DNA from 4 places in the Paenibacillus beijingensis genome. Region 1 is predicted to be linked to each of the others. Evidence: riboswitches for the same ligand, from Rfam matches in the RefSeq annotation. Region 1 holds a riboswitch; each other region holds the start of a gene.
What was found. Region 1 has a riboswitch for cyclic di-AMP ahead of VN24_RS23800 (HAD family hydrolase). Riboswitches for the same ligand answer to the same signal wherever they lie in the genome.
Positions count from the first base shown of each region.

Region 1 (7,568 bases):
CTCTTTCGCATAATCGGCTACAAATGCGCCTTCGATCTTTTGGGTCGGAACGTTGCGGAAAATATAATCTCCGGTACTTGTGAAGTCGGGATGGGAGGAAGTTGGGGATAGCTGTACCAGTCCTGAGCGCTGGTAAATCGGAGATGCGGCCATCGATGTCGTACTGGAAAAGTCGCCGACGACTGCCACGATGTTGTCGTTATCGACCAATTTCTGAGCGATATTGGCGCTTTCCTTCGGATCGTTTTTCGAATCCATTTCAACGAGATTGACTTTTACGGCCCCGCCTTTGGCGTTAAATTCGTCGATCGCCATCTTCATCGCATTCCGGAAGCTTTCGCCGTATTGGGCGCTGTTGCCGGTTAAAGGAGCGGACAAGCCGAGCGAAACCTCTTTCGTCTCTTTACTTTCCGCTGCTGCGGATGAGCCGGATGTTTCCTTGCCGCCGGATGTTTCTTGTGCACCCGATGTTTCCTTGCCGCCGCATGCCGTCATTGTCAATACGAGCAGAGAACATATTGCGAAAAAACCGATTCGAGACCCACGTTTCATAGAAATGCCTCCCTATTAATTTAATTACAGTTAATTTTCTTTCTGTAAGTAAACAAGAAGCTAAAAAAATTTTTCTCTAACGCACTTTGCCTCAACAAAGACTGGCCTTGCCCGATTGAAATCGTCCCCTTCCTTTCGTTCGGAATTGTTTTCTTTTAGTAACTCTTTTTTCTTACAGTAAACAAAGAGCCAAACAAAAATGAAATTTTTCAATTTCATAACCTCATTATAAGACATCGCCGACATGTCGGCAATAAGTAATGTCATGATATTTTACATCATTGTTGAGATTCAATCAAAAAATTAACTTTCATTTGAATTATTCGCTCAAATAAACTTGTAAAATAACAAAATTGCGTCATGTTGTTGTTAGATTTAATGGTGATACGCGCGAAAAGTTAACGCATAAAAAGAAAAAAGGGCAGCATCGGTATGCTTGCTTCCCTTCTTCCCGCAGTTCTTCCTGCACTTCTTCCTGCACATGTCGGCAATCTTACATTAACGGTTAATAAAGACGGTTTTAATTCCGGAGCGGTATACGACCTGCAGATCAAGTCCGCGCGAGAGCGCCGCCAGCGGCAAATACGTTTTTGTGTCGGCTGCGCTTTGCTGTAAAAATGCAGGCGTGGTAAGCGGCACCGCTTTCCCGTCAACCTTCATCGACTTGCTGCCGATGGTGAACGCGACCTCTCGTCCTCCGAGCTTTACGCTGGCCGTTCTCGTCTTGTTGCTCCACTTCAGGTCGGCGCCTGCCGCAATTGCAATATCGCGCATTGGAACGTACGTTGTGTTGTTTTTTACGATCGGCTTGCTGGCGGGACCTAGTTCTTTGCCTGAAACGACGACGGAAATCGGCACATTGGCGGGACGCGGCGACGGCTGAATATAATCTCCCCATATGGCGGACGCAAATTCGCGGCCCATCACGCTGTATCCGGTTTGAGTTGGATGGATGTCCCGTTTGCCGATATTCGAAATATTCGTATATTCGCTCTCATGCCCGGCAAATGCATCCCCGACGGAGGCAACCTTGACGTTGTATCCTTCCGAAGACAACACTTCCGCTATGCCTGACAACCGTTCCTTTATTTGTACTCGGCCCTGATTCAAATAATCGTAATTGCTTCCGCCGCTTGCGTTCGTGCCGGCCAAGTACTTCGTAATCGGCAAATATTGATCCGCCACAACAATTTGCGCTTTGGCGTTCAGCTGCAGGATGGAACGAAGCGCAGCTTCCACATCGCTTGCATATTCGTCTAGTACCGCCGACAACCATTGGTCGGTTACATCTTTATCTTCGTTATCTTTCAATTTGTTGAACAAAGGGGTGAAATTGTTTCCGCCGATCGTGACGACAACCAGACTGGCCTGCATCAAATCGGAACGAAGCCCGGCGGTTGCCGCAAAAATCCGTTCTGCACGCGGATCAATCGATGCGATTCCGCTTTGGATCTCGTCCGCAGCAGGATTCGAACTGCCGCTTTGGGCGCTATTGAGCCAGTTCTGAAGACCCTCCGTGCTCAGTCCGAGGACTCCGTAGTTTGCAAATTCGGTCCGAAGTCCGTGAAATAAAGCCTGCTCATAGACGCGGTCTGCATAGCCGTAAGGTACCGGATTTTTCACGTTTTCCATCCCCGGCTCATAACCTGCCGTCAGCGAGTCACCGATGGCGACAATCCGGTACATTCCGCTTTGCTGCGTCCCGGCCGTGGAAACCTCCGCACTGTTCGCGCTTGCCGCAGCAGCCATTTTGGGACCCGCCTCAAACCTTATTCCCGCTGCCGGATTGCTTCCGGATCCGACAAATGAGCCTGCCAAAGCTGCAGACAGCGCGATAACGGCTGTTTTGGCAGGAATATTCCAAATCTTCAGCTTGCTGTGCAATACGTCCACTTCCTTTTAACGTGATAGGGAGACACATTGAAAAAAACGTGCGGGTTTAAGTAAATGAGGGGGTATAACCAACTAAAAAATGGAAGGCCACATCCTGTATTATTTTAACATCACTCCTAAATGATATCAATGAAAAAGGGTTATCCCCCGTCGTAAGACAAGTGGGATAACCCTTTTCATGATCGGAATGACGTCCGTTTAACTACGCTCGATCCGCCTTTATCCATATGGACTCGATTTCTTCCAGCGATTTCCCTTTCGTCTCCGGAACGACGCGCCACATAAACAAAAAGGTGAACAGTCCCATCGCGCCGAAAATCCAAAAGGTTGGTGCGGATCCGATTGTGTTAAGCAACGGCGGAAAAGCTTGCGTCACGACATAATTTGCCGCCCACAGTGCCATGTTGGCGATCGCGGTCGCAATGCCGCGAATGCGGTTCGGAAAGATTTCGGAAAGCAGCACCCATACCGCTGTACCGAGTGAGATCGCAAAAGACGCTACATACAGCAATATAAAGATCATCACCAAAGGTCCGGCTGTATGGCCCGTATGGAACGCAATACCGATGACAGCAAGCGAAATCGTCATCATAGATGAGCCGACAAGAACAAGCGCTTTGCGTCCTACTTTGTCAATCAGCCATATCGACACCAGCGTAAACACCAAATTGATTAAACCGACGAGAATCGTTTGCAGGAGCGAAGCGTCCGTTCCGGCGCCCGCCGCCTTGAAAATTTCCGGTGCATAATACATGACGGCATTGATGCCTGTAATCTGCTGCGTAAGCGCCACTACAATTCCTACAATTAGAATGGCGCGCAACCCCCGGTCGGACAGCATTTCCCGCATCGTTGCCTGCTTTTCATTAAACGATGCTTTAATGTCCAATACTTCTTTTCTGGCCAGTTCTTCCCCGTGAATCCGCAGCAAGATGGGAAGCGAATCGGCGGGTCTGCCCTGCTTGATCAGCCATCTTGGACTTTCAGGGACAAAGAACAACAGAATGATAAACAAGATGCTGGGTACCGCTCCAACTCCGAACATCCAGCGCCATGCAGTGGAAATGTCCCAAGCATCATCCCCTAAACCTGCAATGAACAGATTGAGGAAATAAACCAATAAAATTCCCGATACGATCGCGACTTGATTAAGCGCTACCAAACGGCCGCGATATTTTGCGGGTGCGATCTCGGCATTATATAGCGGCGCCAACGTGGCGGTAATCCCGATTCCTAATCCGCTAACGAGCCTCGCAATGACGTAAGCCGAAAAAGAGGGCGACAATGCGGCGCCCACGGAACCGATCAAATACAGAACCGCTCCCGCATACAGCACCTTTTTCCGCCCGAATTTGTCGCTGATCCCTCCCGCGCCGGCAGCGCCGAATATACAGCCGACAATCAAGCACGAAACCGCCCAGCCGACTTCCACCTGATTCAAACCGAATCTGATTTTCATGAAGCCGATCGCGCCGGACACGGCAGCAGTATCGAATCCGAACAGCAAGCCGCCAAGCGCGGCTACGATGGCAACGAGCGTAACAAACCGCATATTGATTTGCTGCCCGGTGCTGTCCGATCGGCTCTCGACAGCTTCTTTCTCTACAGCGATGTTCTCCATTTCCACTCTCCAATTTCTTTTCTTTTTCTATATATGGTCCTTTTGTATTAAACCATCTGAGCTGGCGACGGTCAAGTTAACGAATAGGATCAAACCCGGTTGAAAAATAACAAACGTAATGAAATGAAAGCTCCATTCGTTCAAAATAAAAACCCGCTGCATCCGTCAGCGGGTTGTTGTGAACGCGGATTCCATCGAATCCGATCCGTTGCTCGCACTCGTTCTAAATCCGCGGTTACTTTAATTGTTCATATGCTGCAACGATTTCGGAGTGGACGGCATGATTTTTTGCAATCCCCATCCGTTGGGCGATAAAGTGAGAAATGCCCTTCTTCTCAATAATCGACTGCATTTCGACGGCTTCAGGGTCTTTCTCATTGTTGAACAGAAGTGCAGCCGCGATAGCCGACGTTAAATGCGGAGCCTTCAATCCGCGCTCATGCGCCTGTATTAGCGGGCGAACGAGACGGTCGTTGTGTGAGAGCTTGCGCAACGGTGAACGTCCGACCCTGAACACTTTGTCGGTAATGGCCGGATTTTTGAATCGTTCCAACGTTTTATCGATATATTTCCGGTGTTCCGCCGGATTTAAATGATATTTATGAATTAATAATTGGCCGGTTTCCTCTAATACCTGCCGAACTTTTGTTTCAAGAGCGGGATCTTTCAACGCTTGTTGAATGGTCTGGAACCCTTCCAGAAACCCGAAATATGCCGCACAGCAGTGGCCGGTATTAACCGTAAACAGCTTCCGTTCCACAAATGGCTCGAGCGAGTCCGCGTATTTGGCTCCTTCAATTTCTTGAAAGCCGTTCTGGAAACCGGAACGGTCGATCACCCATTCGTAGAAAGGTTCTACTTTAATGGCCAATGGATCTTCATGCTTTTGGGCGGGAACGATACGGTCAATCGTTGAATCGGGGAAAGAAATCAAGCGGTCTGCCTCGGCGCGGGCTTCGGCAGAAAGATGTTGATACACCCATTTTTTGAGCAGCGAGCTTCCGCCAACGGCATTTTCGCATGCAATAACGTGCAATGGGCGTGTATTATGCCTCAGACGTTTTTCGATCCCCTGGGCGATTACTTTGGCGATAGACGGCAAAGCGGATACGCCGACGGCCGTCGTAAGCAGCTCGGCTTCCGTAATATGCTCGTTGACGTCTTTGCGATTATTGATTTGAACGGCTGTGACGTTCTTAACAATTTCCGTATCTTCGTTCTCATTCGCATACGTAACGGTATATTGCTTTTTTTGCTGCAGAAGCTCGATTTGAGTTTCATTTCGAGCGACAAAACAGACCTCGTAGCCTGAATTGGATAACATCATTCCGATAAAGCCGCGACCGATGTTGCCGGCTCCAAAATGAACGGCTTTCCTTTTTTTGCTGGGCATCGTTTTCTTGCTCTCATGACGAAAAGGACGAATTTTCCACTCGTTGCTCGATTCCTTTTTATTATAACTGACACTCAATTTGCTTCTCCCCTTTCCGAATTCCTGCTTACCACCTCTTGAAGTTGTAATATTAGCAATTTTCAGATCATTTAAGCTGCGATAATTGAACTAACGCAACGCACACAGTATTCTGCGCGCGTTGCGGCACTGCATAACGACGTTCGAGCCGCATGCTTATCATTGCTCTATTAACAAGCTGCTTTCAAATAAGCCGCTTTAGGCTTATTTGGTTTGGGCAACTGCACCTGCAAACACGGTGCTGAACGCAAGATCGCGCAGCGACTCCACTCGATGCAGACTGTTACCAAATTCAAGAGTTTTGGTGATGGAGTTCGGAGTAAGAACGCATGGGATTCCGGCAGCCTCAGCCGCTTTTGCGCCGTTAGGTGAATCTTCAATCGCAATAGCTTCATCAGCCTTTACACCCAGTCCCTTCAGGGTCTGAAGATACAATTCGGGGTCAGGTTTTACATTTTGCACATCGTCAGCGGTACGGATACAATCGAAGTAATCATAAATGCCTAACTGCTTCAAATATTTCTCGACCCATTCCAGAGGCGAACTGGAAGCGAGGCCGATCTTCAATCCGGATTGTTTGGCGCTTTGCAAATACTCCAGTACGCCGGGGCGCATCTCCTCAACCTCCATGAGCTGGGAGTGGTGCAGCTGTACCGCTTTGCGGAATTCGTCCCGGTCAATCGGCAAATTCAAATCGGTCATCAAATACTCATAAGGGTTAAACTTGTGAAGACTCGTTCCAATGCATCCCGAGTACATCTCCAGGGAAAGGTCTACCTCGTGTTTCTTGTAGGCCTCCCGGAATGCTACGTACCAGGCAGTCTCCGTGTCGATAATCGTTCCGTCAAAATCAAAAATAATCGCTTTAGTCATGGTCTCTACTCCCTCCGATTTGCTTGTTCTCTCTTTGTAGACAAACGATCGGATCAAGCGGGGACATGCCAGCTGTTGAGCAGGGGAAAAATAAAAAGACCCCTAACTCAAAGGGTCTCAACTCTAAAAAATTAATTTAGAAAGAAATGACCCATCTTGTGCTGACGAGGTTAGCTGACGGACTCGGGTAAGATGGTACCCTACATTCATTAAAAGCAATGAAATGATTCGCCCCAAAAGGTGGTTCCCCCGCTCTCCGACGTTGTCGGAAACTAAGCATATTCATATAATAATGGGAATTGTCTAAAAAGTCAAGTTTACTGTAAAGTTTACTGTAAAGCTGTTGTCCACCATCCTGACATAAATCTCCCATACTACTGCGATTTTTATCCTGAAAAAGTCTCGCGCCTCCGCAAAAACAAGATACCGCTGAACGAGAACACCGCGAGCGGAAACAACATACTTTTTAATAGGCTTATGCTTACGAAGTGGTTTTGCCTCCGGCAAAACCTAGGCTTATGCTTACGAAGTGGTTTTGCCTCCGGCAAAACCTTTAGGAGGACTCCAGTGAAAATGGCGATGATACGGCTTGAGGATATCGGTCCGGGGGGATACTACGAATCCGCCGAAAACCAGACGAAACTGACTGTCGTTGCCGATTATTTACAATCGGAAGGCATTCCGTTTCAAGTGGCCGTCATTTCCCGTTATATCGATCCGACCCGCGGGATCGACCGTGCCTTGACGGATCGTACCGACTCAATAGCCGTACGCTTTGTCCAAACGCTGCATGCATTGGTTAAGCGAGGGGCATCGCTTGGCATGCATGGATATACGCATCAATTCGGCAAAGCGGTCAGTGCCGACGGTTATGAATTTCATTATGCGGATTGCAGCGCCGATTGTCCGCCGGATGACTCGCAAGAAGCGCTCAGCCGTCCCAAGTCACTGCGCCATTCCTATGCTTACGGCCGGTTTACTGCAGCCTTGCGGATGTTTCAGTCCACAGGGCTGCGGCCCGATTGGTTCGAAACGCCCCATTACGCGGCATCGGCGATCCAGCGATCCGTCTTGGAAGCTTGCAGCGGAATCATGTACGAAACGAACCCTTCGGCTCCGCATAGCCGGACGGTTACCGTCCGCGCTTCGCATTCTCCT
Region 1 covers NZ_CP011058.1:5,268,039-5,275,606, forward strand. The annotation lists gene VN24_RS23775 (ABC transporter substrate-binding protein) at 1-552, opposite strand, end outside; gene VN24_RS23785 (SGNH/GDSL hydrolase family protein) at 1,051-2,436, opposite strand; gene VN24_RS23790 (sugar porter family MFS transporter) at 2,648-4,066, opposite strand; gene VN24_RS23795 (mannitol-1-phosphate 5-dehydrogenase) at 4,302-5,459, opposite strand; gene VN24_RS23800 (HAD family hydrolase) at 5,742-6,410, opposite strand; cyclic di-AMP (ydaO/yuaA leader) riboswitch at 6,555-6,699, opposite strand; gene VN24_RS23810 (DUF2334 domain-containing protein) at 6,984-7,568, shown strand, end outside.

Region 2 (7,568 bases), 420 kb from region 1:
TTCCAGTTATCTATGGAAAGGAGATCTCTGATGGAAATCCGGCATCTCGAGTATGTATTGGAAGTGGTCAGGCATGAAAGTTTTACGAAAGCGGCTGAAGCGCTGCACATTACTCAGCCGACGATCAGCAAGATGATCAAAAATTTGGAGGACGAGCTGGGCACGACGTTATTTGTCCGTTCCGGAAAAAAAGTGAAGCTGACCGATGCCGGGCAGGCGATTGTATCGCAATCGCAGGATATTGTCCGGTTGTTCAAAAATTTGCAGTCGGAGCTTGAGGACGTTACAAACTTCCGCAAAGGATTGGTTCGCATCGGACTGCCGCCGATGATCAGTTCGGCCGTATTCCCGAGAGTGATGGGCCGCTTTATGGCCAGCTATCCGAATTTGACGATACGGCTTGTTGAAGAAGGTGCACTAAAAGTGGAAAGCGAGGTGGCGAGCGGCGAAGTTGATGTCGGAATCGTACTGCTGCCGACACGCGATGACCGCTTTAATTTCTTTCCCGTAATTAAAGAAAGCTTGCGTGTTGTCCTGCATCCTACCCATCCGCTGGCGGACAAAAGCAAGCTGACGCTTGCCGAGCTCGAGCATGAATCGTTCATTATGTACCGGGAAGATTTCGCGCTCCATGTTAAAATTTCCGAAGAATGCGCACGTCTCGGCTTTAAACCGAAGGTGCTGCTGGAAAGCGCCCAATGGGATTTTATCTATGAAATGACGGCGGCAAACGTGGGGATCTCGCTGCTTCCGGAATCCATTTGCAAATCGCTTAATCCGGCCCGCGTCTGTACGGTGCCGTTAACCGATCCCGTCATTCTGTGGCATATTGCGATGATTTGGCCGAAGGACGGTTATTTATCGTTTGCTGCGCGGGAATGGATCCGTTTTACGAAAGAATTTTATCGAACAGAAGAGGAGGATTCCCGGTTCCAATGAGAAACTCACTGCCAGGTTCATTCGAAGGATGAACGGGCGTGGAACAAATCCATCCGTCCGAAGCCGGCAGCGGCTCCGGATGAAGCAGGCTGCGATTGCAACTTAAGTCAGGTTGCTTCATCCGGATACCATGGATTTAAATGCACCAGCACTTCTTCCACGTTTCCGATTCGATCCATAACCTTCTGTTTGATCTGACGGGAAATATCGTGGCCCTGCTGGATGCTCAGCACCGCCGGGATGCCCACCCTTACATCCACCATAATATAAAAGCCGTGTTCGCGCGCGCGGATCCGGTCGATCCGCTTGACTTGCGGAACGGAAAGGACGAGATTCACAATCTCGTTCATTTGTTCATCATCGATATTTTTCTCCATCAGTACGTCGATCGAATTGCGGCCCATATGAACCGCCAGTTTGATGACAAAGTAAGCAACTAGAATGCCGGCAATCGGATCGCCGTACTTTAATAGATGGATATCGTAGCGGTCGCCGATCATCGCAAGTCCGATCCCGATGACTGCCGCCAGCGACGCATATACGTCGGCAAGATGATCGTATGCCGTTGCGATCAGGCCGCTGCTCCCCGTCCGTTTGCCGATACGCATCGTATACACATACAGCACCTGCTTCCAAATCAGGGAAACCGCGGCCGCAATCAGGACGGGAAGCGTTGCGTGATGCGGTTCTTCCATCAAAGCCATGACCGAATGATATCCCATATAAACGCCGGCCAGTACCAATACGATTGCGACTATTGCAGCCCCGATCACTTCCGCCTTGCCATGGCCGTATGGATGGTCTTCATCCGCCGGTCGTTTGGATATATTCATCGATATAAGTGCGGTTGCCGTTGCAAAAATATCTCCTGCGTTATGTACCCCGTCCGCAATCAGCACCTGGCTTCCGAGAAGCAGACCTACGCTCAGTTTCAGCACAGTCAGCACAATATTGCTGATCAGGCTGATCCAGATCGCCAATGCCGATTGTTTGTTTGATGCCCCCATGAAAGATTGCCTCCTACAGAAAAATTGGTCAAAGGAAACAAAAAAACCGTGACGGTTAAGGTCACGGTTTAACAGTTTCAATTTTTAGTTGCGATAAATGATACATACCGGTCACCAGTTTCTTCGCAATTAAAATACCTTTTGCTACTATATCATAATCGCGTGGAATCGCAACATTCAAGGTGATAATAAATATTTATAGCCTTGAATAAAAACAATAAATTAACAATATCATTGTTTCGAACTATACTCATATCTAGGCTCTTGTGAGACCGATCTCGATTGAGGAGTGAATATATATGGCAAGCGTAACGGGTTTGGAAGGCGTAATAGCGGCTTATACGGAAATTGGATTGGTGGACGGCGAATTGGGGCATCTGGTGTATCGCGGTTATCCGGCGCAGGAGCTTGCGGTTTCGAAGAGTTTTGAAGAAACGGCATTTTTGCTTTGGCATGGCCGCTTTCCGCAAGAAGACGAACTGACGGCGTTAAAAAAACGGATGTCACACTATCGAAACTTGCCGGACTATATTTGCCGGATTCTGGAGCTTCTTCCGGCTTCAATTCCGGTAATGAGCGCGCTGCAAACGGCGGTAGCGGCGCTTGCAGAAGCCGAAGGCAGCGCATGGCCGCCTTCGCTTGCGCAAGCGGAACGGTTAACGGCGATGCTGCCGACGATGATCGCTTACCGGGCGCGGCGTATAGCCGGTTTGCCGGCGCTGCAGCCTGATGCGAATCTTGATCATGCGGCGAATTATCTTTATATGCTCAACGGCCGGAAGCCGGAGCGTTCACATGCGAAGGCGCTTGAAGCGTATCTTATTTTGGGGATGGAACATGGCATGAACGCTTCGACGTTTGCTTCCCGTGTCATCGTGTCCACTCAATCGGATATGTGTGCGGCTGTGAGCGGAGCGATCGGAGCGATGAAAGGCCCTTTGCATGGAGGCGCCCCCTATGAAGTCATTGCCATGCTGGAGTCGATCGGCAGCAAGAGCAATGCGGAGCCGTGGATGAGGAATGTGCTCGATAACGGCGGCCGCCTGATGGGCTTCGGACACCGCATATACAAAACGAAGGATCCGCGCGCGCAGGCGCTGCGGGCCGTCACGATGGAGCTGACCGGCGACGATCCATCCTTCGATCTGGCAATCTATGTGGAAGATACGGCCATTCGCTTGCTCGAAGAATATAAGCCAGGCCGCCGGTTATTCACGAATGTAGAGTTTTATGCGGCGGCGATTATGCGTGCAATCAATCTAAGTCCGGATCTGTTCACGCCTACATTTACAGCAGGCAGAACGGTCGGCTGGACGGCCCACTTGCTCGAACAAGCGGCAATCAACCGGATTTTCCGTCCCGAGTCGATTTACATCGGCACGATGCCGTCTATGTTGGATAACGACCTTAATTGACCGAGGGATTACAAGACGTTAACGGGTTCCGTTTACGGTTTGGGCGGAAAATGATCGGCAATGAGCGTTGAAATATCGTTTTTGATCGTATGAATTACTTTGTTCACGCCCGCTTTCTTATAATGAAGGCGGGGATCGTGACTGCCGGTAATGACATAGATCGGTTTTTTCGTCCAGCTCCGGCACATCTGAGCATAGCGGCAGCACAAGTTCAAGCTTTTTTCGAATAAATATATTTTTGCGACCGCAATCGGAGCGAACTCCTTCCACGAATCTTTGTCGGCCGTATTCACCCTAATAACACGGTCTGCGCCTAGACTGCATATCCGCTCATACTCGGTCTGGTTATTTACCATCACGGCCGTCGGAATTCCTCTTCGGCTCAATTGTTTGAGGAATTCTTCCCCTGCAGCATTAGGAGCCGACACCAATATATAATCCTGTTGGTTCACACTGTTACCCCTTCCAATTCTGGTCTGAAAACAAGCCGCAAAAAAGAAGCCGCGACGGAAGAGGAACTCTTCTCGCGGCTTCCAGGCACAGTGAAAACAAACCGTGTCGAACGTTCACGATCAATAGTTGCCTCTCTAAAATACGCTTACGAGGTTAGCTGCCGGATTCGGGCGTCAGAGTCGCCCTTCCTTGGAGCTGCATAAACCTACTTTCGTCAAGGTCAATGCAGCCCTAAGGATTCACCCCATGGATTCCGCTCACACGGAAAATCCGCTCGGTTCCCCCGCTCCTGCGTTGCAAAAAGGATTCAGCGATAAAGACAGATTTATTGGATTTGCATAGCCAAATGAGAGCACAAAAAAAGACCGCAGAGGATTTCCCAGCGGCCGTCATCATCACAAGCTGCATCATCCTCTCTCCTGCAGAACGCCTTGCCCGAACAGCATAACGGCATTCTCTACGCTTGCGAGGTTAGCTGCCGGATTCGGACGGTGAGAGTCGCCCTACCCGAAGAACCAACGACCGATACGTTGTTCCTTCAGGATTCACCCCGGATGAAACGGCAACATGTCAGAAGCCTTTCATCGTTGGTTCCCCCGCTTTCCTAATGGAAATTCAGCGGCGAATCGCATTCGATTCATGTTGAATATTACGCCGACCGCCATACTTTGTAAAGGGATATGTCAGGCCTAAGATGGGCGTAATCATTTATTTTTATGACTGACAAGAGATAAGGACCTCTATTTCATCGCCATTCTTAATTTTTCTCCTGATTACTCCGATTTTTGGCTTGTTTCCGCATTTAATGGCTGCTTGGTTTTGATGATTTCGGTTTATAACAAGAAAAATATCCAAAATCAGGTCAGAAAACTGCCCTCTTTATAACGTATTCCTTGTCTGCTTTTGATAATACGCCTTAATGCCTTCATAAATACCGCTGGCCAGCTTGTCATGATAAGCGGTTGTTAAGCTGGCGGTAAGCTCCGCAGGGTTGGAAAGAAAGCAGCCCTCGATTAAAACGGCCGGTCGGAGGTTATTACGCAGCACATAGAGCGGATCCTTTTTCACATTCGCTTTCTCTTCACTCTGAAGAGATTTCAGTATGGAGTGCTCAATCGTTTCTGCCAGTCTTTTATCCGCTGGATCGCTGTAAAAGGTTCTCGTTCCAGATATATCAGGGTCATTTGCGAACATATTTTGGTGAATGCTGACGAACAGGTCCGCCCTATTCCGGTTGGAAATATCGACTCTTTTGGCCAGCGAAATCGATTCGTCATTGGAGGTTCGCGTCATGATTACATTTGCGCCGGCTGCTTTCAGTTTGTTCTTTAACGCCACCGCCGCTGCCAAATTCACCTTGCTCTCGTAGACTTCAATTTTTTTGCCTTTTGCACCCGAGTCTTTGCCGCCGTGACCGGCATCAACGACGATCGTTTTGCCGGTCAACGGTTTCACGGCAGCGGTGCTCACAAGTCTAATTTCGCCGCCAGCCCTCTCCCTTGATCCAACTTGCTGCGATGGTTTTCCGTACCTCCAATGGACATCTTCGGCTTGCACCCATAAACTGCGGCCGTCGCGATTATACAGCTTGATCCATTGTCCGCTCACTTGTTCCGGCACATACAAGGAAGCCTCAAGCGCTTTCGTACAGCTAAAAGTTAGATCGGGACCTGAATAGAGGGTGGCTCCTGCAGGTACGGATAAAGACTGGCTTTTCTCCTCAAGTTGGACGGTTTCGGCGCTTCCCGCTGCGATCCATCCAAACTGCTTCGCATTCAGTCTGACTTTGATCCATCCTTTCTGCTGCGTTACAACAGGGAACCAATCGCCGGCTTCCGTATGCAGCAGCTCCGGTGAAGAGCGTCTCGGTTCAAAGCGGATCACTGAAGCAGATGCTTTCACACGAAGAAACAGGTGTTTAGCCGTGTGGATAGATGATGAAGCGGCTTTGTTTTGAACGGACCTGGCATTCGGCCTCTTGCCCTCCGTAACACTTTTCGAGGTAAAAGCTGCTGAACCGGGGGGCTTGTCCTTTTTCACGGGGGGATACACAACGGGTTCTTTTAAACCTGCCGGGGACAAATTCGTTTCGTCCGTTAACGATTGGGCAGGCGGATTCGAAGTCCCGAGCGGCGAAAGCTGCGCATGCAGCAAATGCAAAACGATAATCGTCGAGCTGAACGCAAATACGAAATGAAACCAAAACAGCTTAGACACACTTATTTTGGGCGACGGCCGGTAAGGTTTGTCCTTCATTCTATCAATCCCTCCTGCTCGTTCTATCAACCTTGCTTATGAAGGATATGAGAGAAATCGGAGATTCATGTCTGAAATTTCGTTTCATCGCGGCCGATCCTATCGTGTACTGGAGCAGAAGCCATAATGAGTGATATACTGGATAACATTAATAGGGAAAATAAATGAAACGGCGGTAGCAGATGATGATCAGGAATGAAACCTTCAATGAAGAAGCGAACATAGCAGCCAATTCTTCGCCCGCGTCGCCGGATAAGCCGCGCATGCTTATCATGACCGCCGTCGAGGCGGAACAAAACGCCGTATTGCGCGGCCTTCGCGGCAGCGATCGGTTTGACGTTCGGATTGCCGGAGTCGGACCGGCTGCGGCTGCAGCCCGAACGGCTGCGGCACTCGCCGGCTCCCGGTATGATCTCGTCATAAGCGCGGGCATCGCCGGCGGATTTCCCGGTATTGCGGAAATCGGGTCGATCGTTGTCGCAGACGCGATCGTTGCGGCCGATCTTGGCGCGGAGACGCCGGAAGGCTTCACAAGTGTGGACAAGCTCGGATTCGGTTTCTCCCAAATTGAAACCGATCATTTGCGGCTATCCCGCCTGGCTGGAGCACTGGAAGCAGCCGGCATGTCCGTTCATACCGGGCCGGTCCTCACCTTGTCGACGGTGACCGGTACAAGCGAGACGGCGGAACGATTGGCCGCTTTAGTTCCCGGAGCGGCAGCGGAAGCGATGGAAGGATTCGGCGTCGCTTCGGCTGCTTTGTTGTTCGGATTGCCGGTGTTGGAGATCCGGACGATTTCAAATGCAATCGGGCCGCGCGACCGCTCCGCATGGCGGATTAAAGAAGCGCTGGAAGCACTTGAGGCCGCCAGCGCCGTACTAACGGAGGTGCTGTAATGAACATCGCTTTTTCTCCTTGCCCGAACGACACGTTTGTATTTCACGCCTGGGTCAACGGGCTGCTCCCCGGTGCGCCGGAGCTTAACGTTACGTATGCCGATATTGACAAGACGAACCATATGGCCGTCAGTCACAACGATTTTGACGTGCTCAAAATATCGTACGCCGCCTTGCCGTGGGTATTGGACGATTATGCGCTGCTGCCTTGCGGAGGCGCGCTTGGCAGAGGCTGCGGCCCCCTCGTGCTTACATCGGGGAACGCTACTAGCAACATGGACCCGTCAGCTCTTTCAGGAAAAAGGGTAGCCGTACCTAGCGAGCGTTCGACCGCCTATTTACTGTTCCGACTGTGGGCGGCACGCAACGTTCCCGGAGGCGTCGGAGACATTGTAGTCATGCCGTTTCATCAAATCATGCCCGCTGTCCGCGACGGATCGATCGATGCCGGACTTGTCATTCACGAGGCGCGATTCACATATCCTGCTTATGGACTTCATATGCTGACGGATTTAGGCAGCTGGTGGGAATCGGATACCGGGCTGCCGATTCCGCTCGGAGCGATCATTGCACGCCGCACGCTTGATCTGGCGAGCATCGCC
Region 2 covers NZ_CP011058.1:4,850,336-4,857,903, reverse strand. The annotation lists gene VN24_RS21980 (LysR family transcriptional regulator) at 31-939, shown strand; gene VN24_RS21975 (cation diffusion facilitator family transporter) at 1,047-1,946, opposite strand; gene VN24_RS21970 (citrate synthase/methylcitrate synthase) at 2,246-3,361, shown strand; gene VN24_RS21965 (hypothetical protein) at 3,394-3,813, opposite strand; cyclic di-AMP (ydaO/yuaA leader) riboswitch at 3,942-4,137, opposite strand; cyclic di-AMP (ydaO/yuaA leader) riboswitch at 4,261-4,445, opposite strand; gene VN24_RS26555 (N-acetylmuramoyl-L-alanine amidase) at 4,694-6,070, opposite strand; gene VN24_RS21955 (futalosine hydrolase) at 6,334-6,966, shown strand; gene VN24_RS21950 (1,4-dihydroxy-6-naphtoate synthase) at 6,966-7,568, shown strand, end outside.
Region 2: it holds a riboswitch for cyclic di-AMP, as region 1 does, so the genes downstream of both, VN24_RS21965 (hypothetical protein) here and VN24_RS23800 (HAD family hydrolase) in region 1, are expected to answer to the same signal.

Region 3 (7,568 bases), 1.3 Mb from region 1:
GCGCACCGCAGCTTCAGTCCCTTTCCGATGCAGGATGTGATGAAGAAGTTCATCAAGTCGGATGCGGATATCGCGGCCGTCAGAAGCGCAATGAAATACCGCAAAGAGCTGGAGAAGCCGTTCCCGCAGGCGAAAGAGCTGCTGCGCAAGCTCGCGCAAAACTATCGCATCGGCATTATTGCCAACCAAAGCGCCGGAACAACGTCGAGACTGGAACGGTACGGCATGCTGGAGCATATCCATGCGGTGTTCTCTTCTTCCGAAGAAGGGCTTGCCAAGCCGGATCCCCGTTTTTTTGAGCTGGCCTTAAGCAAAACCGCCTGCCTCCCTGAGGAAGCCGTCATGGTTGGAGACCGCATCGATAACGACATCATTCCAGCCAAAAAGCTTGGCATGCGCGCGATTTGGGTCAGACAAGGCTTGGCCCGGCTTCAGGCCGTTCCCGGCAATCCACTGTTCGCCCCAGATTGGACGGTCGAACGGCTGGCCGATATGGAGTCGCTCGCCGACTTCAACAAATCGGATTAAAGAAAAAGTATTGATTTACCTATAAAACCGAGTATAATACTTGGTATATACCAAAATTCGAGGAGATAAGCAACATGACAAATTCTGCGGCCATTACGCAAATATGGATCGATGATTATTTGGATCTGTTGAACTATGCGGTGCAAATCGGCGATTCCGCCTGGAAAGAAGAAATTGTACAGACGTTGAAGCAGATGAACGTGCCCGATTACAATCCGGTACAGGAATTGAAAGTCCAGCTGTGGCAGCAGTACGATGCGGTTATTCATGAAATGCTGGCCGTTTATGAACGGCTGCGGAAGAGTACGGCGAATGAGGATCGGCAGGCGGAAGAGGCTCTGTGGAACTTGAAGCAGCGGCGGCTGTATATCGCCAGACAACTTAAACGTATTTGAAGCGGGTTTTTGGACAAAAAAAATAGGCATGCAGTTGACTGCTTTGCCCGTTGGATTAAGAGAGTCGTGAGACCTTAAGCCATCGGTTGTTTTTTGTCGCGCATCATTGCCATCATACCGGTCATCATTTCGTCGCATTCCTGCATTTTGGACATCATCATGTCCATATCCATGTCCATTTCGCCCGCTTCTTGCATGGAATCCATCATCATCTGCATACATTTCATCTTGCACATCATTTCTTCCATACACATCATCATCATCATGTTCATACTCATCGTCATGCTTGTACACCTCTCTTCCTTTTTTTACGTTCTCCTATATACTACTTCAATTTTTTCCATCGATCAAGCAAAAATATGTTGATTTTTGTCTGTTTGCTATGATATATTTATTTATTTAGTATTCTTATTAATCTGATTGGAATTACGTTAATCGACCAGGACGAGCCCATTTTTTTATAAGGGTAGGAACCTATTTTTTGTGTAGGCCATAGTGTATATAGTCAAATGACTATACTTCAACGGAGGTCTTATTATGCATCGTGCGTTTACACCGTTTGGCGGACCCGGATTCCGCCGTCCATTCCGCCCGTTCCCTCATCCATTTTTTCCCGGCCGCTTCTTGTTCCCGTTTTTCTTCTTCTTTCCGTTTTTCTTTCCTTTTTTCCGGGATGAAGACGGCGGAAACGAAATCTTCACTGTCCATCAAGCGCAAGCCGGGGATACGTTAGAAAAAATATCCCATATGTACAATATGCCCTATCCGATCATTGAGGAAGCGAACCCGCACATTGGAAATCCGAAACAAATGACACTGGGCGAATCCGTCTATATCCCGCGCATTTCGCATCTGTACTGTCACAAAACGTACATGGAAAGAGAAGATTCTCCTAACGTCATGTATCCGACCCAAACGATGCCGTTCCAAGCAGGGCCGAATCCGATGCATAAGTAGATATGGGGATTGGGATTGCATGGCCATACTGTAATTGAAAATAGAGCCGTCCCGCTCGTAGAATGTTTACTACTCGGGGACGGCTCTTTTCAGTTCAAGCTGGGTTATCCCTTTTGCGGCCATTCGCCGACAAATTCAAGCTCGTTATAAGCGAAGAAGTTTTTCAAAATTTCTTCACGGTCATCGAGGAACAGCTGATGCGCGACCGCCGAAGCGAGCTTTGGAATCGCATATTTCATGCCGGAAATCGCCGAAGCCGAAATCCCGCAGCTGATTAGCGCAGAATAGTTGAAAGCATAAAGTCCATGCAAAAGCTTTGCTCCCTCTTCATCGCGGCCTTCGAAAGCAAAGCCGGGGCTGAGGTAAGGATGGGAATCGAGCAGCGGATTGGCCACTTCTTCCGGCGCCGTATAACGGTCGCTCCAGCGGGCAATGTGGCTTTCGACAAGCTTCAGCTCCGGACGCAACGCCGGATCGGTAAGAAGACCGGTGCTGATGATGAGGAAATCAAAGGTGAATTTACCCTGAGGCGTGGTCACCACCGCACCGTCATCTGTCGCCTCCACATCAAGCCATGGTGCGCCCAAGTGCAGATTAAAGCCGGGCCAGGAAGCAGCCCGTCCAAACGTATCGTTCGTCGGCGGCTGATTGAACTTAAAGAAATGGGCGAATACTTTATATTTATCGGCGTCCGGCAAAGTCGGGAAATGCTCGATCATGCCGGAAACTTCCATCTGGCGGATCGGATTGATACGCGGCAGCTCCTTGCGGCGTACAAAGACGTGTGCCTCAGCCACACCTTCGTTCAAGGCGAAATTGGCATTATCAAAGGCCGACGCCCCGCCGCCCAAAACAGCAATTTTCTTGCCTTTAAGCGCTTCAAAATCAATATCTTTCGAAGTGTGAGCGTAGAGATGGTCCGGCAATTTGCCTGAGATCATCGGCGGTACGTGCCATTCGCCGCCGCCTTGAATGCCGTTGGCCAGAATGACTTTGCGAGCCAGCAGCAGGCCCCGCGGCGCCCCGGCCCCTTCGATATGAAGGCGGTGAATCCCATCTTCTGCAGGCTCGATCAGGTTCAGCTTCACTTCATTGATGACTGGCAAATTCAGAACCTTCCGATACCAGCGCAGGTAGTTCATCCAGTCGCCCCGCGGAATTTTATCCACCGCTTCCCAGCCTTCCGGCCCGAATTGCGCTTCCCACCATGAGCGGAAGGTCAAAGAAGGAACCCCAAGGTCGATGGAGGTCAAATGCTTGGGTGTTCGGAGCGTCACCATCCGGGCATAGGTTTCCCACGGCCCTTCCAAGCCTTCACGGTTTTCGTCGATCACGAGAATATTGGATACCCGCTCGCGCAAAAGTCCGAAAGCCGTGCCTAAGCCGCCTTGGCCGCCGCCGATAATGACGACATCGTAGACATGCCCTTCAGGATGGCTCAGAGGACGCACCCAGTCCGCGCCCCCGAAAGCGAGATAAGAAAGTTCGGTTTTCACTCGTTCGTTTAAAGCCTCTAAGCTCATCATTATTCATACCTTTCAGCGGTGTTCTTGTAAGCTATCATTTCGTGATTGCGATTCAATCGGGATAAATGGATGTTTCATTTAGCTCCTTTTGGAAAAAAGCAAGCCTTATCTCCATGGAATGTGAGAAAAGGTTACATTACGATCCATCTCATATATTATCTTTTCTACCCTGCATTTTAAAGGGCATCCATTGTTTTTTGTAATTGGCGCTAAATTTTCGATTGCGAATTGTTAATCGTCACAAGACAAAGAAAACTTTAGGCAAAAAAAAACCGGCCTGCCATCTGCTATGGCGGGCTGGTCCTTATCTTTTACGCACGAGCATCATCTGACTCATGGATGTCTTCGATCATTGCTGCATAATGTTCTCCCGTTACAATACGCCGGGCAGTGACATAACGTTTCTTATAATAAGAGTCCGACAATTTGCTGATGCTGACACCTTTGCTGCTGGATGAATGAGCAAATTTTCCCTCACCTATGTAGATACCGGCATGAGAAATCCCGATGCCATTTGTGTTAAAGAAAACAAGGTCTCCAGGACGCAGTTCCTCTTTCTCCACTTTCATGCCAACCTTTGCTTGTGACCTGGATGTCCGCGGAAGCTTCGTTTCGAATTGATTAAACACGTAACGGATGAATCCGGAACAATCAAATCCTTGGACCGTAGTTCCTCCCCACTTATAAGGAGTCCCTACGACTTCATTAACGGTTTCATTTAACTCTGATTCATTTGCAAAAGCATTCCCTGCACCTGCAAACAACATTGTGGCTCCCAACAACAAAACTGCGGCTCGCTTCTTCAACATATACTCCCTTCGCTGCCTACGAGGTTAGCTAAGGGTTCGGTTGAAGGTGCCCTATAATCCTTTAATTGCAAGATTAATTCACCCAAGATGGTTCCCCCGTTTTCCATGTACGGAAATTCGACAATTATGTAGTTATTATTACATTGAGTAGTACAATTCGATTTTTTCTCTGAAATCCCTCCTGCAGCGAAATTAGAATCCTTTCATCTTTCCCGCTACATTTCGTCATTCTTTTTCATTTTTCTCATCTATTCTTCATTTATGGCAGTCAAAAGGGGTATTGCGCTAGGCAATACCCCTTTTCATCCTTATTTTCCGTTAGCTGCGCGCCAAGCGTCTACTTGCTTCTGAGCTTCGGCAATGATTTTTTCAAGACCTGCGGCTTTCAATTTATCGATCATCTTCGGCAATTCTGCCGGGTCCAGTTGGCCCGATTGAAGGCCCGGATCGTAGGTGCTTTGAATTTTGCCGATGGCGATCAATTCATTCTTCACCGGCTCCGGATCGAACACGAATCCGAATAGCGGAGAAGGCTGGCTTTGAACGATTTCGTTGAATTGCTCATAGTTCTTGTACTTGTCCGGATCTTCGCCTATGCGGGTGTAGTTGAGCATTTGGTTGCCGAGCTGCCACTGGTTGTCGTGATAGAACCCGACATTGTCCTTCGTTTTGCCGTCCGGCAAAGCGATTTGCCCGTTATTCAGGACGTAATGCTTACCTTCTACGCCGTAGTTGAACAAGGTCAGTAAATTTTTATCCTTGTATAACAAATTCAAGAGCATCATCGCACGAGCCGGATCTTTAGAAGTTTGGGAAATGGCTTGCATCGTCGCGGACAGCTTGGTCGTATGCAGCCTGTCAATGTTCATCGGAATCTGAATGAGCTCAATGCCGATTTGCGTGCTCTTGTTCGGCATAGGCGCCGGCTTTCCGATTTCCATATCCTTCACGATTTCCAGATCGGATCCGATGGACGCAAACGCCGTTTTGGCTTGGAACTTTTTCCAAATATCCACTCCAGGGGTCGTTGCATCCTTGTTGAGATAACCCGCTTTATACCATTCACGCGTCAAATTCGCCAATTCCATATAGCGGGAAGTTTCATACATATTGACGACTTTAAATTTATTGTCCGCATTTGGATCCCGCTGATCCAGCCCGGCAGGGCCAATGATGCTCTCCATGCTGCCCGATCCAAAATAAGCGCCTAGCGGGAAGGCCGGTCCAACGGCAGGTGTTATGTTCGGCTCGTTATCCTTAATCGTCTTCAGCAGCGGTTCAAGGTCTTTGAATTCCCCTGATTTAAGGGGGCTCAGGTCCATATTATATTTGTCGACCAGATCTTTTCTGAGCACGATTCCTTGGGGATTGCCCAGCTCCTGGTGAACATGGAGGCCGTACAGCTTACCCCCGCGGCGAGCTCCTTCCAGCAGGTCACCTTCAACCGCTTTAATATCGGCTCCATATTTCGCAAGCAGATCATCGAGCGGAAGCAGGGCGCCTTTAACCACTTGCGATTCAAACCCCATCCAATTGGCCGTCCACAGCAGATCGAATTTTCCCCCTGAGGACATCATGAGGTTCGTCTTGTCGCTGTAAGCGCTCCAATCGATCGGATTAAGCTTAACCTTCATATTTAGCTCCGGATAGGTTTTGTTCAAATAATCGTTCATGGCGCTTTGGACGGTTGACAGATCATTCTGTTTGCCGTCCGGATAGACCATGACGACTTCGTACGGATCCAATTTTTCGGCACCTTGGTCTGAACTTTGCGAAGCCTGCGAAGATTGAGGCTCCTGTGCCGGCTCCGTATTCTGGTTGCCTGCGCTATTGCCTGTACAGCCCGCCGCGGCAAGAGAAAGCGATAGAAGAAGCGACGTAAGAATGATCGACCTTTTATTATAACGTTTCATTTCCGTAACCCCCCATAGGATGTTTTTATACTAAATCGGCCGGAACCGAACTTAGCCTTTGACTGAACCGATCGTCAAGCCTTTAACAAAATATTTTTGCAGGAAAGGAAATACAAGCGCGACCGGCAATACCGCAATAACCGCCATTGCCATTCGAAGCTCCTCCAGCGGCTGAACCTGCATAGACGACGCGTCAATATGCGCTTTATCCGCAATGGACTGAAGATATTGAGCATTCATTAAAGTGTTGTATAAGAAATATTGCAAATTGTAGAGCTTATCGTTACTGATAAAGACCAGGCTCGTAAACCAATCGTTCCAATAGCCCACAATTGTGAAAAGACCAACCGTTGCCAGAACCGGCAACGATAGCGGAAGAATAATGCTGAAATACGTACGGTATTCACTCGCTCCGTCGATTTGCGCCGAATCAATCAGGGACGGAGGGATGCTGGTCGTAAAGAACGTGCGGATAATGAATACGTTAAACCCGCCCAGCAGTCCGGGAATAATCAAGGCGAGCAGGGAGTCCTGCAAATGGAGGAACTTCGTATAGACCAAGTACCAAGGAAGCAATCCGCCGCCGAACAACATCGTAATCAGCACATAGAAACTTAAAAATCCGCGGTACGGAAAGTCCTTTCTGGAGAGCGAGAAGGCCATGGCCGATGTCACGAACAGGCTGACGATTGTTCCGACAGCGGTTACAAAAATGGAAACGCCGAACGCTCTCAAGATCGGCTCCGCATCATGGAGCAGATAGCGGTAGGCAACAAAGTCGAATTCTCGCGGCCAAAAGCTGTATCCGTATTTGGTCAACGCATCCTGACTGGTCAATGAAACCATCAAGATCAGCCAGAACGGAATTAAACAGGCCAGGCAGGCAAGGATAAAAAACAGATTAATCACCAGGTCCGTCCGATTATGTTTTTTTGGCACGGGTCTCCCTCCTAAAATAACGCCTTCTCTTTGCTTATTTTTTTCACGATCATATTCACCGACACCACTAAAATAAAGCCGACGACAGACTGCAATAGACCGGCCGACGAAGCGAGATTTGAATCTCCCGATACAAGCAGCGCGTTATAGACATACGTGTCGATGACTTCTGTTGTACTCTTGAGCATTCCGGCGTTTAAGGTCACCTGGTAGAACAAGCCAAAATCGGCATTAAAGATGCGGCCGAGCGAAAGGAGCGTTAAAATAATGATGACCGGAACGAGAAACGGAAGGGTTATACGGGTCATTTGCTTCCACTTGCCAGCTCCGTCGATCATCGCAGCTTCGTAATATTCTTTGTCGATCCCTACAATCGTCGCTAAATAAATAATGGAGCCAAAGCCTACAGATTTCCAAATATTAACTATCGCTAAAATGTACGGCCAATATTGCGGAGACATGTACCAAGATATCGCTTCATGGCCCATCGGCTCTAAAATC
Region 3 covers NZ_CP011058.1:820,482-828,049, forward strand. The annotation lists gene VN24_RS03880 (HAD family hydrolase) at 1-528, shown strand, start outside; gene VN24_RS03885 (hypothetical protein) at 603-923, shown strand; gene VN24_RS03890 (hypothetical protein) at 998-1,207, opposite strand; gene VN24_RS03895 (LysM peptidoglycan-binding domain-containing protein) at 1,461-1,880, shown strand; gene VN24_RS03900 (NAD(P)-binding domain-containing protein) at 1,985-3,403, opposite strand; gene VN24_RS03905 (C40 family peptidase) at 3,718-4,215, opposite strand; cyclic di-AMP (ydaO/yuaA leader) riboswitch at 4,214-4,348, opposite strand; gene VN24_RS03910 (ABC transporter substrate-binding protein) at 4,524-6,128, opposite strand; gene VN24_RS03915 (carbohydrate ABC transporter permease) at 6,180-7,067, opposite strand; gene VN24_RS03920 (ABC transporter permease) at 7,079-7,568, opposite strand, start outside.
Region 3: it holds a riboswitch for cyclic di-AMP, as region 1 does, so the genes downstream of both, VN24_RS03905 (C40 family peptidase) here and VN24_RS23800 (HAD family hydrolase) in region 1, are expected to answer to the same signal.

Region 4 (7,568 bases), 1.3 Mb from region 1:
GATGTGGCGGCGATCGCGGCGATCGAACAGGAAGCCTTCGAATCCCCATGGACGAAGGAAGCTTTCGTCAACGAGCTGACGAACAACCATTTTGCCCGTTATCTGGTCATGGTTAAGGATGGAGAGATTATCGGCTACAGCGGCATGTGGGTCATTATCGACGAAGCGCACGTAACCAACATCGCCGTCCGCAGCGACTACCAGGGGCAGAAGCTGGGACAGCGGCTTATGAGCGAGCTGCAGAAGGTGGCCGTTTTTTGCGGCGCCCGCAAAATGACGCTGGAGGTTCGCGTCTCGAACGAGCGCGCCCAGCGCTTGTACCGCAAGTTCGGGTTCGAGCCGTCGGGAATCCGTCCCGGCTACTATACCGATAACGGAGAGGACGCACTCATCATGTGGGCGGAATTGCAGCAGGCGAAGACAGGGGATTGGGCGCAATGACCATACATTTGAATCAACATTTGGAGCGGAAAATGCAAGAGGGGCCGTCCGGCGGGGCGGCGGATCATGAGCTGATTCTGGCGATCGAGACCAGCTGCGACGAAACGTCGGTCGCCGTCGTCAAGGGCGGCCGTCACATTTTGTCCAACGTCGTCTCAAGCCAGATTGAAACGCATAAGCGCTTTGGCGGCGTCGTGCCGGAGATCGCCTCGCGCAAGCACGTCGAGACGATTACGCTCATGATGGAACAGGCTGTCCAGGAGTCGGGTCACCGCTTGGACGAGATGTCCGCTATTGCGGTTACGCAAGGGCCGGGCCTGGTGGGTGCGCTGCTGGTCGGCATCGTCGCGGCCAAAAGCTTGGCGATGGCGCTCGATGTGCCGCTGATCGGCACCCATCATATCGCCGGGCATATTTATGCCAACGCGCTCATTTATGAGCTGCAGTATCCTTGCCTGGCGCTCGTCGTGTCGGGCGGGCATACGGAGCTGGTCGTGCTGGAGCGGGAAGGGAGCTTTCGCATTATCGGACGCACGCGCGACGACGCGGTTGGCGAAGCGTACGACAAAGTGGCGCGCGCGCTGCAGTTTCCTTACCCCGGCGGACCGCATATCGACCGGCTGGCCCAGTCGGCGGAGGAAGCGATTACGCTGCCGCGCGCCTGGCTGGAGCCGGACTCGTACGATTTCAGCTTCAGCGGCCTCAAGTCCGCCGTGCTGGCGGCGATCAATCAGGCGAAGATGAAGGGCGAAGAGCTGGACCGCTCCGCACTCGCCCGCGGCTTCCAGGAGTCGGTCATCGACGTGCTGATGGAAAAAGCGATCCGCGCCGCGAAGCAGTTCGGAGCGCGGCAGCTGCTGCTGTGCGGCGGCGTAGCGGCCAACGGCGGTTTGCGCGCGGCGCTCACCGCCCGCTGCGAAGCCGAAGGCGTGCCGCTGCTTATTCCGCCGCTGTCCCTGTGCACCGACAATGCGGCGATGATCGCTGCCGCCGCCCACTTGAAGTGGAAGAGCGGAGAATGTACGACGCTCGACATGAAGGCGGATCCGGGCCTGTCTTTGGAGGACTGGTCGGTCGGGGCGGGCAGCATCGACTAGCTGAGCCTGGGCTCCAACGACAAAACGGCAGCAAGCAAGTTGTTTTCCAATCGGAGAGCGGCTTGTTTGCTGCCGTTTTTATGTGGTGTGGAGAAACGAACGGACCGTCAGGCCGTTATTCGTTCAGAAATAAGCCAATTTGTGATGATTCACAGCCAATAACGGATCTCATGTCCACTTATATGCAAAAAATGAGCGATTAGAGGGAAATAGCGGATTCAGGGTCCGCACCGCGTCGCCGCCATGTGTTCGACTGGCTCGCTGCCATGGTTCCGCTTCGCGTCGGCAATTTTGCGATTGCCGGCGAGGACGATTTCAACCATGCCCCCATCATGCAGGCGATCGCGTATCACGACTCCGGTGCGATGATGACGATCGATACCCACTATCCTTCCTTCTACCAGCAGGACAAAGTGGGCGAGGTCGAGGCGGTACGGCGTACGAAGAATTATTTCGAATCGCTTGTGCTCGAAGACGTTAGCTTCGACAAATCATAAAATAAGCGGCAGCCTTGGACATGTAAAATGTCAGTCCTGGACTGCCGCTTTTTTATTCCCTAAACGTTTCCGGGCGATGCTGTTTATTTCTTTAAATGAAACGGAACGGTCGTGACAATGACATCTTTCCGATACAGCAAGTGAGCGCGCATGAGTAAGCTTGTTTGATTGTGAAGGATATTGTGCCAGCCTTTCTTCGGGATGAACTGCGGGACGATAACCGTAACGTTATAGTTGGATTGGCTCGCTTTGCGCTGCACCGAATCAATAAACTTGCTCAATGGCTGAATAATGCTTCGGTATGGAGAGTGAAGAGTCACGAGTCTAATCTCGGGCATCCACTTTTTCCATTTCTGTTCAAATCGCTCTTCATCTTCTCTTTCGAAAGGGACGTATACGGCGATGATTTGTCCGGCATCAAGCGATCGGGCATAGTTGATGGAGTTCTCAACCACATGGGTAATGCCGGAAACAGGCAGAATGAATACATTCCCTTCAACAGGTAATGCCGGCTCGCAGGTTGCCAGGCTGAGCTGCTCTCCCACCGCATCATAGTGTTTTCGAATCCGGTAAAACCAAATAATGATCAGCGGCAAGAAAACGAGCACGGGCCAAACCTGGTTGAACTTTGTTAAAAAGAACATGCAGGTAACGATAAAGCTGATAAGGGCGCCCGTTGCGTTAATGAAAAGTTTTAACATCCAGCCTTGCGGTTTCTCACGCACCCATTTTACAATCATTCCTGTCTGAGCAAGGGTAAACGGAATGAATACGCCGACGGCATAAAGCGGAATCAGATGCTCGGTTTTTCCCTTAAAGGCAATAATCAAAACGATGGATAACACCCCGAGAAAAATGATTCCGTTGGAGTAACCTAACCGGTCCCCTCTAACGGTGAACATTCGCGGGATAAATTTATCTTTCGCAAGGTTTACGGCAAGCAATGGGAACGCCGAGTATCCGGTATTCGCCGCAAGGATTAAGATCAATGCCGTCGTTCCTTGAACGAAGAAATACATCAAGTTCCGGCCGAAAACCTGCTCTGCGAGCTGGGAGAGAACGGTAACTTCCGGTCCCGGGGCAATCCCGTAGTAGTAAACCAAATAAACAATGCCTGAAAACAAAACAGCGAGTAAAGTACCCATGGCCATCAATGTTTTAACCGCATTATTCGGAGCCGGATCTTTAAAGTTCGGTATCGCATTCGAAATGGCCTCGACACCGGTTAAAGCGGAGCTCCCTGAGGCAAACGCTCTAAGCAGCAAAAACAAGCTGATTCCGGCAATCGGCGTACCGACAGGTGCATGCAAATCCGGTGAAAGTTTACCGGTAACGACATTGTAGAGGCCGACTCCGATCAAGATGAATAACGCCAAAACAAATAGATACACCGGATAGGCTAGAATGGAGGCGGATTCCGTTACCCCCCTTAAGTTAAGAATCGTGATAAATACGACAAAGGCTACGGCAATGATAACCGTATGTTCATGTAAACTTGGAAAAGCGGAGGTGATCGCATCTGTGCCCGCCGAAACGCTTACGGCTACGGTCAAAATATAATCCACTAATAATGAACCGCCGGCTACCAAGCCGGGAAACAAGCCCAAATTTTCCTTCGATACGACATAAGCTCCCCCGCCGTGAGGATAAGCAAATATAATTTGCCGGTAAGATAAAATAAGGGCTAGCAGCAAAATCAATACGCCAATGCCAATCGGGATGGAATACCAAAATGCAGCCATGCCGATCGTCATTAAAACTAACAAGATTTGTTCCGGACCATAAGCAACGGAGGACAAAGCATCCGAAGAGAGGATGGCAAGGGCCTTCGTCTTGGTCAATTTTTGCTCGCCTAATTCCGTCGATTTTAAAGGTCGTCCGATTAAAAGTCTCTTTAAGGAAGCCAAATTAATTGTCACCGCCGATTCTGAATTCATACCGATGGATACTCAGTTGCCAATACGTGAAAATCATAGTGAGCAAGCGAACACGCCTGCCCATAATATCTCCATTCTGTGGTTTTCTGCACACAAAAAACCACAGAGGTTTCCCCTGTGGTCAAAATCCGACCATGGCCGTTTCACCCTCTCTAAAGACGCTTACGAGGTTAGCTGACGGATTCGGGCGTCTAGATCGCCCTACGGCATTGTGTGCCGATTCACCCCAAGCGATGAAAAATCTTCACCGCAGTTGGTTCCCCCGTTTTCCCGTTATTGGAAAATTCAGCGATTGTTTCAATGAAACGATCATATTCCTTCCGGAACATCAAGTAAAGCTTCATTTTCGATTGAAAATCAATAAAAATCCGTTTTATTCCATACGGGAATCGGGAAACGCACCTAAATCTCTAATTATCCGTGGCTTAAGCGGCATTACGCTGCGCTGCCGTTCGATAAGCGCCTTAACAGCGAAGCGTGTGACAAATCTGTTGGAAACTTTACCCGCCCATCGAACAGAAGCTTCTTATGCCTTCGTTCGAAGAGGCGGGACGTCCTTGCTGAACGGGCCATTCCCTGAACAGCCGTTTGCCATCTCACTTGAAAAACAAAAAGTTCGTCGCAAGCGGGCGCAGCCGGCCGTCGGACGGGTGATTGACGACCCGGCCGTCAAAGATGAGCGACGACGATCCGCCGCCGTCGAGGTTATAGGCGTCCACCGCGCCGAGCCGCGACGCCAGAATTTGCATTTCGGCCAGCGTCGCGCCGGAGCTGCCGTTCTCGTTGCGGCCGTCCACGACGAGAAACAGCAGCTGGTCGTCCTTGTAGTTGGCCATAACGGTGCGGGGGGCGCGGTACGGGCTCGTTTGCCACTTTTCCGGAATAGGTGTCATCCGGCCGTTCTTGAGCAGAACCGGCACGAACGAAACGCCGAACTGCGGGTTTTCGCGGTCGAGCTCGGATTTGCTGGAATATTGGCCTCCGATCAGCTTCCGGTCATCGTTTAATCCGACAAAAAACAAATCCGCATAGGTAGGCTCGAAGCCGCCAACGTACCGGCCGTCGAGAACGGTTGTGCTGAGCGGGTAACGCCCGCCTCTCCCGTCGGCGAAGCCGCCGGCATTGACGCCGGCGACCGCGCCGTAGCGGCTTGCCGCAGCCAGCGTCGTTTCCGCGCCGCCAAACTTGTCTTTGCCAAGCGCGAGCTTCATCGCCTTGTCGCTCTTCAGCCTCACTTTCAGAGCATATCCCGAAAAATTCTGCGCCCGCACAACGTAAAGCTGCGCCGTCAGCTTGTCCGACTGGATGGAACGGGCCGGCGCGCCAAGCTTGGCCGTAATGCGGCGGTTATAGATGAATTCCGGCCGCACCGCCTGAACGGCGGCAGTCCGTGCTATAGCGGACATGCTCCGGTTCGTCTGTTCATAAAGCCTTGTCTGCCTGTTGATTGTGTTTGCGGTCGCCGCCGCCGTCTTGGCGGCCTGCTGCAGCCCTTTAACCGCTTCTCCCGTCGTTTGCGCGGATGGACCGACGGCGGCGGTGTTCGGCTTGGGCGTATGAAGCTGCGGAATCGTGATGGACATGTCCGCAGCCAACAGCCACAGCATCATGCCGATAAACGGCGCGAGCGCAAGCAGAAAGAAACGGTTCACTTGCTGGACGGTCATATTTATCATTTCAGCATGTCCAGCTTTCTTTTCAGCTCGTCAAGCTGCTTCTGCACCTGACTGAGCTGGGTGTACAGCTTGTTGCTGTTATCGGTCTTATTGCTGGCGTTGTCCTTCGTAAACGTAAGCAGCTCATTCAGGCTGTCCACCTCGCTTTGCAGCTTGGCGATCTGGGAGGAATAGCCGGCGTCCAGTTCCTTGATCCGCTGCTCGTAGTTGTTTTCCATCGCGGCGATCTGCCGCGCGGTCTGCGCTTCAATCTGGGCTGTGATTTGCTGCTTCATATGCTCAGAGTACAGCCATGCTCCTGCCGTACCCATCATAATTATCACGATCCATGCGATCAGAAAAGGCACAGGCGACCTTCGCCTGCTGCGCCTGGCAGGGGTCTGTCCGGCGCCGGCTTGCAGCAGTGATGTGTCGGAATCCATGATGTAATTATTCACCTCTTATTTTGATAGCGGCACGTTTCCGCCCGCTTGTCCATGACGACTGACAGCTGGAAAAAGTTGCAGGAAGCGGTAAGATTAGCGATATCTATTATTCTATCATAGAGATTCGGGGAGGGAACGGGCGAAACTGATTTTTTGCTCCGCTATTTTTCGTTTGACAACCGATATCGGGTATGCATATACTATTGGCAACAGATTCATTCATACCATTCGTAAACGCTTTGAACAGGAACAGTAAGGTGAACCGGGATTGCGGGTGCAGGGGAGCAGGCCTTTCGAGGGAGGAAGTTCCGTGCATGACGCGCTAGAGAGCTGCGGGAAGGTGCAACGCAGCCGAAGGTCATCTGAAGCTCGCCTGGGAGCGGAACGTTGGAAAGAGGCGGAGGTTGAACGCCTTGTGTACATCGTTACGGCTAACCTCCGTCAGCGGGTGATCTTCCTGCCCATGTTCCGGACATGTGACGGGAAGGTTGTAAGGGGATGCTGCCGGACAAATGGCGGCGTCAACGAGAGTGGTACCGCGCGGGCTAATAACCTGTCGTCTCTTGATTCAAGAGGCGGCGGGTTTTTTTATGTTCCCTGACGCGGCGCTTTGCGGCGGTGCGCACGCCTGCAAAGCTTCGAAGGCGAGATCTGATCCTGACCGGCAGCCCGGAACAATAACGATTCCACAGCATGCAGCCGGGAACCGTCAGGCAATAGTTTCAGGAAGTAGTAACAGTCAACAGTCAACAGTCAACAGTCAACTTCAACGATCAACGATCAACGATCAACGATCAGCTTAAAAGAAATCCATTTCATAGATTCAAACGCAATGAACAGGAGCAGTACAAGCGATACCTGGACCAAAAACGCGGGCGGACGCCGCCTGCGGGCAGAGAGCTGCGGGGCGGTGCGACGCAGCCGAAGGATGCTTGGAAACTCGCCTGGGAGCGGAACGGTGGAAAGCGGCGCCTGGCAGTGCGCTCTGCAAATGGAGCGTATAGGTTTGTTCGTCATTACACCGTTACGGGGATCCTCCGTCATCGGAACTTAAGCGGGCTGGAACCCGCGGGAACTTGAGTATGCCGCCGCCGAAGCATGCGGTCTGATTCGCCGCCGTGCAAAACGCTGCAACTCATGACGAGGGCGCGCGCCTGAACTTGGATCGGCGTCTCGCAACCTGTCTCCCTTACGGTTCCGGCAACAAGAGTGGTACCGCGGCAGTCTGCAGCAGCCTGTCGTCTCTTTCTAACGGAGAGACGACAGGCTTTTTTGCATTTTCAAACCCTACTAAATGGAGGTCACCATAATGACAGATACGAACAAACGGCATATTCAAATTTTCGATACGACGCTGCGCGACGGGGAGCAGTCTCCGGGCGCTTCCATCGATCCCGAGCGCAAAATCCTCATCGCCCGCCAGCTGGCGAAATTGGGTGTCGACGTCATCGAGCCCGGCTTTCCGGTATCGAGCAGCGGCGAGTTCGCCGCAGTG
Region 4 covers NZ_CP011058.1:849,250-856,817, reverse strand. The annotation lists gene rimI (ribosomal protein S18-alanine N-acetyltransferase) at 1-441, shown strand, start outside; gene tsaD (tRNA (adenosine(37)-N6)-threonylcarbamoyltransferase complex transferase subunit TsaD) at 474-1,538, shown strand; gene VN24_RS04035 (hypothetical protein) at 1,784-2,035, shown strand; gene VN24_RS04030 (APC family permease) at 2,119-3,972, opposite strand; cyclic di-AMP (ydaO/yuaA leader) riboswitch at 4,116-4,273, opposite strand; gene VN24_RS04025 (phosphodiester glycosidase family protein) at 4,569-5,648, opposite strand; gene VN24_RS04020 (hypothetical protein) at 5,645-6,070, opposite strand; gene VN24_RS04010 (2-isopropylmalate synthase) at 7,383-7,568, shown strand, end outside.
Region 4: it holds a riboswitch for cyclic di-AMP, as region 1 does, so the genes downstream of both, VN24_RS04030 (APC family permease) here and VN24_RS23800 (HAD family hydrolase) in region 1, are expected to answer to the same signal.